4 regions of the Streptosporangium sp. NPDC004631 genome follow, and region 4 is predicted to be linked to each of the others. Evidence: riboswitches for the same ligand, from Rfam matches in the RefSeq annotation. Region 4 holds a riboswitch; each other region holds the start of a gene.

Region 1 (2,192 bases), on a different contig from region 4:
CGGGCACCGCCAGGGACGCACCTTCCTCCCGCCGACGAGCGAGTGCCCGCTCTGCCCGTCCACCCCCGGTCACTCCACGGAGATCCCCTCGGCCTCCTACGACGTGGTGGTCTTCGAAAACCGCTTCCCATCCCTCTCCGCGCAGCCGGGCCCGCACCGGGACATCGGCGGCATGAGCGAGGCCCGGCCGGGGACCGGCCGGTGCGAGGTGGTCTGCTTCACCTCCGACCACGACTCCTCCTTCTCCCGGCTCTCCCCCGGCCAGATCGACCTGGTGATGGAGGCGTGGATCGACCGCACCGCCGAGCTGTCCGCGATTCCGGGCGTGGAGCAGGTGTTCTGCTTCGAGAACCGGGGGGCCGAGATCGGCATCACCCTGGCCCACCCGCACGGCCAGATCTACGCCTACCCCTATGTGACCCCGCGCACCAGGCTCTCCCTGGGCGCGGCCGAGCGCCACCGGGAGCGGACCGGCGGCAACCTCTTCGCCGACGTACTGGCCGCCGAGCGGGAGGCCGAGGTCCGGGTGGTCGCCGCGAACGACCACTGGACGGCCTTCGTGCCGGCCGCGGCCCGGTGGCCCGTGGAGGTCCACCTCTACCCGCACCGCCGGGTTCCGGACCTGGGCGGGCTCAAGGAGGCCGAGCGCGCGGCGTTCGGGCCGCTCTACACAGAGGTGCTGCGCCGGCTGGACGGGCTCTTCGGTATGCCCATGCCGTACGTCGCGGCCTGGCACCAGGCACCGGTGAACGTCGGCCGGGAGCTGTCCTACGCGCACCTGGAGCTGTTCAGCATCCGCCGGGCACCCAACAAGCTGAAGTATCTCGCGGGTTCGGAGTCGGCCATGGGGGCTTTCGTGAACGACGTCCTGCCCGAGGAGGCGGCGCTACTCCTCCGATCCGTCATCACGGAATGATCACTGATCGGTCTCGACTTGGGGTCGCATGACCATCCGTTTACCACTACTATCCTCACACATCGGACATAACATCCGATATGCCTAATCCGGGGCGCCTCGCCCGGGAACCGGGGACCCACGCATTTGGGGTGAACCACTTCGGTGGAAGGGCTTCCTCCAGCCCGAACCCGTCAGCTAACCCGGTAGGCGTGAGGAGAGGAGAACCGTGGCGGCCTCGCCCCCCACGTTCCGTCGTCATGCGGCCCTGACCGCCTCCGTGCTCTCGGCCATCGCGTTCACCCTGGGCAGCGCGTCCGCGGGCAGCGCCGCCCCCAAACCGGCCGAGCCCGAGCTCCGCGCCGAACTCGCCCGGCTGAACAAGAAGGTCGACAAGCTCATCGAGTCCTACGCGGCCAAACGGGAGTCTCTGCGAAAGGCCCGGCTGGCCGAGGAGGCCGCCCAGGTCGATCTGCGCAAGGCCGAGGAGACCTACGACAAGGCGAGCGAACAGGTCGACTCCATCGCCCAGCTCCGCTACCAGAGCAGCGCCGCCGACCTGCCCGCCCTGCTGTTCGCCCCCGACATGGAGGGCGCCGTCGTCATGGAACAGCTCATCGCCCAGCGGACCGCCTACCTGCGGGACTTCGCCCAGAGCCGGGACCTCAAGAAGCAGGCCGCCGACAAGGCGGCCCGGCTCACCGAGCAGATCGGCGTGGAGGCCAAGGTCGTGGAGACCGAGCGCCAGGGCGCCGAGAGGGTGATCCGTGACATCGAGCGGAAACTCGACCAGCTCGTCCCGATGGGTTCCGGCCGCCGCGCCGACGGCAGCTGGGTCCCCCAGCTCCCCACCGGCGGCGACAACATCACCGACCGCACCCGGATCATGCTCGAAGCCATCAAAGAACGCTTCAAACTCCCCCACGAGGTCGGCTGCTACCGCACCGGCGGCAACGGCGAGCACCCCCTGGGCCGCGCCTGCGACTTCATGATGAGCACCGGCGGCTCGATGCCCTCGGCGGAGAACATCAGGCTCGGCGACGAGATCTCCGCCTGGGCCATCAAGAACAAGGACCGGCTCGGCGTCAAGTACGTGATCTGGCGCCAGCGCATCAACATGGGCTCCGGCTGGCGCGCCATGTCCAACCGGGGCGGAATCACCGCCAACCACTACGACCACCCCCACATCTCGATGTACTAGCGCCGTGGAGCCCCCGCCGGGAGCGTTTCCGGGGGGTGTGGATCGAGAAAAAAGGGTGTGACAGTGGCCGTGTGCGCGGGGAGGATGGGGGATCAT
Region 2 (2,192 bases), on a different contig from region 4:
GCCCGACCCCGGCTCGCTGCTGAGCGGCCTGGCCGCCGTCGACCAGATGTCCGCCTCCCGCGCTCAGTCCCTGAACGCCTTCGAGGAGGCCACCAAGACGTTGCGCGGCAACCGCGACCAGGCCAGGGAGGCCCTGACCGAGGCCGATCGGACGCGTGACGAGCTGGCCGAGGAGAAGGCCAAGGCCGACAGGATGGTGAAGCTCCAGACGAAGGTGCTGCGCGATCTCGGCGCCTTTAGGACCGGCAACCCCAACAGCTCGGGGATCCAGTACAACGGCCCGGCGTCCGGCAACGCCCGGGCCGCGCTGAGCTTCGCCTTCGCCCAGGTCGGCAAGCCCTACCAGTACGGCGGCACCGGCCCGGGAGGCTGGGACTGCTCCGGCCTCGTCCAGGCGGCCTGGCGCAGCGGAGGCGTCAGCCTCCCCCGCACGACCTGGGAGCAGTGGAGCTGGGGGGCCGGCCGCAAGGTCTCCCTGAGCGAACTCCAGGCCGGTGACCTCATCTTCAGTGAGGGGCTGGGACATGTGAGCCTCTACGCGGGCGCCGGAAAGATCGTCCACGCCCCCCAGACCGGGGACGTCGTCAAGGTCGTTCCCCTGTCGGCCTACGGCCGCCGCCTGGTCGGGGCCGTCCGCCCCTGAGCCCGCCCCCTCAGCGCCCCGCTCGGCCCTCAGCGCCCCGTCCGGTGCCGCTGGAGCGTTCCACGGAAGGGTCCGCTGGATCGTTCCGCTGGGAGGACTGAGCGCGGCTGAGGGCCGGCGGATGCGCGCGGCCTCGCGGCGATCCCGGAGAGCGGGGTGGGCATGGCGGGGCCGAGAGTGGCCCGTGGGCCGTACGCGGAGGGTGAGAAGGTCGCCAAAGATGTGACGTACGCGACAGGAGAGGCGCTTTCCGAATAATGATCCGGAGGGTGTGACGAGAGTCATATTCGACCGATGAAGTCGCCCCCGAGCAGGTCTTCCGTGGGCGCGAGAAGCGTTATTTGATCTTTAAACTTTGTGAGGGCTTTGCCGAAACGTGATGATCAGAGTAGCTTCTGGCGTCGCGGCGAGTAAGCCATACCGTCGCGCCGAGCGTCGGTCCCCCAGGCCGGCTTTCCGATAGAAATCCAATTGGTCGCCGTTCCTCCAAGGGGTCCGCCCCACCACGGTGACCTGCCGAATTCGTGCAGCCAGGAGGCATGGAGCCGGGGAACCAATAGGCCGTCAACCTACGGTCAGGGGTGAATCGACATATCTGTGTCGTAGGGCGTCTTCCCAGCCCGAATCCGTCAGCTAACCCGGTAGGCATCAGTGGAAGTCCCAAGGAGAAATCCTGTCTACCACCCTGCATAACCTTCGTTTGTCACGCCTTTTTCGTCTTTCCCTCGGTGGGTTTGTCCTCACGTTGACCGCCTCAACCGGGGCGGTCACGCTGGGACCCACGGCGGCGGGGGCGGCGACGGACAGCGCGGCCGCGGTTCAGGTCGGGAGCACGGCGAAGACTCACGTCAAGCGCACGGCCAAGACCGCGATGAACAGGGCCGCACGGCAGAGGACAAAGGCCAGGAAGGCCGTATCGGTGGCCAAGCGGCAGATCGGCGATCCGTACCGGTGGGGAGCCACCGGTCCCGGCGCGTTCGACTGCTCGGGCCTTGTCCAGTACGCGTGGCGCAAGGCCGGCGTCTCCCTCCCCAGGGTCACGTACAGCCAGTACCGCGTCGTCAGGAAGAAGGTCTCATGGAGCAGGTTGCACCCTGGTGACCTGCTGTTCTTCTACGGAAAGGGCCACGTGGGCATGTATGTCGGCCACGGCAGGATGGTCCATTCGCCGAGCAGCGGCAAGACGGTCCGGATCGTGAGGCTGAGGGGCTACTACAGGTCCTCCTTCGCCGGAGCCGTCCGTCCGGGCGGCTGACAGCGGGACACGGCCCCGTCCATCCGGTTCGGGGCACAGCCGGAGAGTTGACCCCATCGTGGTCGCCGTGGAGGGGGACAGGTGTCCGGACCGTTCAACGTCGAACGGCGTTCTCGGCGCGTCGCGGAGCCGGGTCGCGGGAACGCCGCCCGTGCCGTCCGCGCCGTGGCCGATGGGGCCGGACCGGAGCCGGCCGGACGTGGTGACACCACAACCCGCTCCGGAGGAGATGGGTAACAGGTAGAGGAGGCGGCTCCACGATCACGCCTGTGATCGTGGAGCCGCCTCTCCTCG
Region 3 (2,192 bases), on a different contig from region 4:
CCGGCGGCCCACCGGGGTGAGACGACCGGTGATCCACCGGAGTGCGGCGCCTGACGGCCCACCGGGCGCGGCGTCCCATGATCTACCGGGATGTGGCGGCCCGTGATCCACCGGGGTGCGCGGTGCTCCGTGATCTACCGGCTGAGACGACCGGCGATCAGGAAGGTGGCGCCGCCCACGGCGGCCAGTCCCGCCGCGCCGGCCAGCGCGTTGGCGGAGCCGGAGGTGATGGGGGCGGTCTGTGACCCGCTCAGGTCCCGGAAGCCCTTCGGCGCGAGAGCCGCGGGGGCGACGCCGCCGTTGGGCATGAGGATCCCGGGCGCGTCGGCGAGGTCGGTCTTGTCGGCCTCCCGGTCCTTCTTCGGCTGCGCCGGGTCGGCGAGGACGACCTTCGGCGGCTCGGCCGGGTTGGAGTCCATGACCTTCCAGGCGCCGCTGGCGAACGCCACGGGGTGGTTCTTCTTGCCCACGCCGTTGCCCCACTTGGTGACGACGTAGTCGACCTTGATGTGGCCCATGCCGCCGACGCCGTCCACACCCAGCGTGCTGGGGTTGAACGTGCCGCCGGTCAGGTCGGCGAAGCTCTTGGCGTCAAGGTCGATCATGACACCGTTGTTGGAGGGAATACCGGGGCCTCGGTCGCCGACGAAGAACTTGGCCTTCTTGCCCTTGTAGACGACATAGCCCTCGGTGAACAGCGGCCAGCTCGGGCTCGCGATCATGCCCTTCTGCATGGGCTTGCCGCTCGCGGGCAGACCGGTGTCCCCGGCCCGGCCTGAGGAGTCGTCCCAGAAGTAGGAGGCCTTGGTCGAGCCCTTGAGCAGGATGGTCTCGGAGTCGGCGGACGAGGAGGAGCCGGTGTCGGCCGAGGCCGGGAGTGCCGAGACGACGCCGGCGGAGGTGAGGATGCTCGCACCCAGGATGGTGGCGGCGAACACGTGATGGCGCAGACGAGGGGAAAAACGCATAGGAAGCAGACTCTTTCGCGAGGGAACAGGACAGCCCGCACAAGAGGTCAAGGAAGACACGGGCGTATACGCGTACGCGCTCACGGAGAAGAGAAGGCGTAGCCGGAGGGGCCGGACGCTACGCGAGGCGCGATGCGAGGTGGTGCCGCGACCGGGCGCGGCGAGGAAGTCTTAGATGATCGGCACGAACACGGTAGGCGGCACCGGGACGAAGGCGATACAGCGATCCATGAAGGGGATCTCCTCTCCATCTCGTCTACCGGGTTAGCTGACGGGTTCGGGCGCTGGAGTTGCCCTACCGCCGCAGGCCTGCGGCGGATTCACCCCATGAAGTGGGTCCCCGGTTCCCGCGGCCCCCTGGGGGCCTTCGGGATTCGACGTCGGTTGGCCGCTCCTTCTCCTGAAGGGCAAGTCGCCGACCGATAACGACTAGGACACTACCTACCAGATGGGGACAAAGCAAAACAAAAGCCATGAAAACCCCAGAAGATCTACCTTCAACGGCCAAGAAAGAGCCATTGGCCAGGCCTTGACCATCCTCACTCCACGCTGTTAGGTTCGGCGAAACCATTAGGAAACCTACCTAATGATCTTATCGTCATCACCCACCTGACCTGCGGCTTCTTCCCCTTAATCCCCGAAGAAGACGGGCTTTACGAACAAGTCGCTCGATTGTCGCAGCCGCCGCCCCCAGCCGGTGCGCCGATCCTTCTCACAACGACGCCGCCCGCCCCGGCATATGCCCACGGATCCACGGAGAGCCCAATCGGCCGGGTCCGCCCTCACCCGTGCGGCCCGTCCCGCCTCCGCGACCCGGACGGTCAGTCCCACCAGAAGGACCAGGCGTTCCTCCCCCTGATCTGCTCGGCGTAGTCGATCAGCGTCCCGGCGCTGTAGATGACGCTGTCGGGACAGAACGTCCAGTGCTCGGCGGCGACGTGCAGGGCGTGCTCCGGGGTGACCGGAGGCGCGGCGACGCTCAGGTCCAGGGTGTTGAACCCCATGCCGACCAGCCGCGCCCCGAACCGGTCCTCCCAGCTGCGCACCACGGCCGCCAGCGGGACCATCCACTCGTTGTGGTTCAGCGCCCCCTGCCACCCCATGACGGCCAGCGCGTCGGCACCCCGGTCGGCCGCGACCAGCCCGAGCGGGGTCCGGCGCTCGGCGATCACCCCGGCGTACCAGTCGGCGACCGCGCCGGGGTCGGCGGCGAGCTCGCCCGAC
Region 4 (2,192 bases):
CTGCTGCCCGAGGGCTGGCGGCCGGGCTCAGGGCCGTGGCCGGTGCTGTACCTGCTCAACGGGTGCTGCCACACCGACTACGACACCTGGGCCACCGAGGGGGACGCGGCCGAGCTCGCCTCGCGTTACCCGGTGATCGTGGTCATGCCGGAGGGCGGCGAGGTCGGCTTCTACTCCGACTGGCGGGACGGGCCCGACTGGGAGACCTTCCATCTCACCGAGGTCCGCCGGATCCTGGAGCGCGACTACGGCGCCGGGGACCGGCGGGCGGTGGCCGGGCTGTCCATGGGCGGGTTCGGCGCGATGTCCTACGCGGCCCGCCACCCGGGCCTGTTCCAGGCCGCGGCCTCCTTCTCCGGCGTGCTGCACACCCGTGACGGCTACGACGGCGTCCAGCGGCTGCTCGGCCGCTACGGCGAGGACTCCGCCGATCTCTGGGGCGACCCGCGGGATCCCGAATGGGCCGCGCACAACCCGGCGGACCTCACCGCGAGGCTGCGTGGCACGCGGCTCTTCGTCTCCTGCGGGGACGGCTCCCCCGGCCCGCTCGACCCCGCGGGAACCGCGGTGGACCGGGGTGAGACGGCCCTGCTCCGGCAGGCGCAGACCTTCGTCGAGCGGGCCAGGGCCGACGGCGACAGCATCACCGTCGACTTCTACGGCCCCGGCACGCACAGCTGGCCGTACTGGCGGCGCGGCCTGGAGCGCGCGCTCCCCATGCTCATGGGGTCCATCGGCGCCGGGGTCTGACGCCGGGTAAGGCCGGACGTCAACGGCCGGGTAAACCGCGGGTCAGCGAAAAGATTTACCTTTGGCGCCCGGGAGGGTGGCGGCGTGACCGTCCCGTGACCACCCCCTCTCCGGCTTCGCACACGGGAGCGCCTCTCCCGCAGGGGTTCCCGGCCCGTGGCCGAAGATCGACACGGACCGGAGAGCCTCGGAGCGCGGCCGGCCCGCCCTCTCGATCCAGGCGTATTCCCAAGCCATAGCAATGTGTCGGACTTGTAATCGTCTGTCCGGTTCGCATAGCTTCTACGAATTCATGGCGAACGCCTGGACCTGCGAAGGTCCGCGCATTGCCACCACATTGCCCGACCACGCTTCACCAGGCGGATTCCTCCACCAGGTGAGCGTGGCCGCTGAATCCGCGAACCTCGCGGAACCGGGGAACCACGTTTTTGGGGTGAATCGGCGCGTACATGCGCTGTAGGGCACTTCCCAGCCCGAACCCGTCAGCTAACCCGGTAAGCGGTATGGAAGCGAAGCAAGGAGTCAAAACCCCTCATGGCCAAGCACCTCCTCACCCCCGGGAAGCACCACCTGGCCCGCGTCATCCTCGGAACATCCATCGCCCTCACCGGCGGCGTCCTCGCGGGACCCGCCGCCCTGGCGGACACTCCCGGACACACCCCGTTCGGCCCTTCCCGCACCGAGACCTCCAGGGTCGCCATGACCCCGCTCCAGCTTGAGGCCGAGCGGCTGCCGAAGGTCAGCGCCCAGCAGGTCCTGGACATCGCCGCCCAGCAGATCGGCGTCAGCGAGAACTCCCGGGGCGGCGGGACCAAGTTCCAGTCCTGGTACATGTCGTCGCCCCGCGCCCAGGAGACGGTCGCCCGCGACGGCGGCGCCCTCCAGGCGTACGCCAACGCCCCCTGGTGCGCGATGTTCGTCTCCTGGGTCGGCGAGAAGGCCGGCATCCGGCCCACCATGGGCTGGGACGCCTACACCGTCACCCACGCCAAGTGGTTCAAGACCAACAACCACTGGGGCACCACTCCCAAGCCCGGCGCGGTCGTCTACTTCGACTGGGCCGGCGGCAAGAACATCAGCGGGATCGACCACGTCGGTTTCGTGAAGAAGGACAACGGCAACGGCACGATCACCACGATCGAGGGCAACACCGGCAACGGCCGGGTCGAGGAGCGGATCCGGCCGATCTCCCAGGTCGTCGGCTACGGCTACCCGGTCTACAGCGACTGACCGGCTCGCATCGGAAAGGGGCGCGGCCGCCGGGCCGCGCCCCTTCGGCCGTTCATTTGACGAACGGCGGCCGCCGCCCGACCCTTGAGTCGGTCGCGGGTCCGGCCGGTCTCGGCCGCCGCATCCGCCCCACGGCCTCCTCCGGCGAAAGGACCACCGTGTCCAGGCAGTTCACCCTCCGCGGCGGCGATATGCACGCCGAGATCAGCGAG

The links. Region 4 has a riboswitch for cyclic di-AMP ahead of ACWEF2_RS19245 (CHAP domain-containing protein). Riboswitches for the same ligand answer to the same signal wherever they lie in the genome.
Region 1: it holds a riboswitch for cyclic di-AMP, as region 4 does, so the genes downstream of both, ACWEF2_RS03220 (coiled-coil domain-containing protein) here and ACWEF2_RS19245 (CHAP domain-containing protein) in region 4, are expected to answer to the same signal.
Region 2: it holds a riboswitch for cyclic di-AMP, as region 4 does, so the genes downstream of both, ACWEF2_RS12945 (C40 family peptidase) here and ACWEF2_RS19245 (CHAP domain-containing protein) in region 4, are expected to answer to the same signal.
Region 3: it holds a riboswitch for cyclic di-AMP, as region 4 does, so the genes downstream of both, ACWEF2_RS02165 (hypothetical protein) here and ACWEF2_RS19245 (CHAP domain-containing protein) in region 4, are expected to answer to the same signal.

Annotation. Positions count from the first base shown of each region.
Region 1 is NZ_JBSGCR010000002.1:350,717-352,908, reverse strand. Features, by position in the region: gene galT (galactose-1-phosphate uridylyltransferase) at 1-916, shown strand, start outside; cyclic di-AMP (ydaO/yuaA leader) riboswitch at 988-1,122, shown strand; gene ACWEF2_RS03220 (coiled-coil domain-containing protein) at 1,125-2,096, shown strand; gene ACWEF2_RS03215 (DinB family protein) at 2,191-2,192, shown strand, end outside.
Region 2 is NZ_JBSGCR010000010.1:69,518-71,709, reverse strand. Features, by position in the region: gene ACWEF2_RS12950 (NlpC/P60 family protein) at 1-643, shown strand, start outside; cyclic di-AMP (ydaO/yuaA leader) riboswitch at 1,148-1,306, shown strand; gene ACWEF2_RS12945 (C40 family peptidase) at 1,389-1,898, shown strand.
Region 3 is NZ_JBSGCR010000002.1:108,998-111,189, reverse strand. Features, by position in the region: gene ACWEF2_RS02165 (hypothetical protein) at 135-968, opposite strand; cyclic di-AMP (ydaO/yuaA leader) riboswitch at 1,207-1,358, opposite strand; gene ACWEF2_RS02160 (DUF4253 domain-containing protein) at 1,790-2,192, opposite strand, start outside.
Region 4 is NZ_JBSGCR010000018.1:33,560-35,751, forward strand. Features, by position in the region: gene ACWEF2_RS19240 (alpha/beta hydrolase) at 1-750, shown strand, start outside; cyclic di-AMP (ydaO/yuaA leader) riboswitch at 1,128-1,266, shown strand; gene ACWEF2_RS19245 (CHAP domain-containing protein) at 1,285-1,980, shown strand; gene ACWEF2_RS19250 (aldose 1-epimerase family protein) at 2,139-2,192, shown strand, end outside.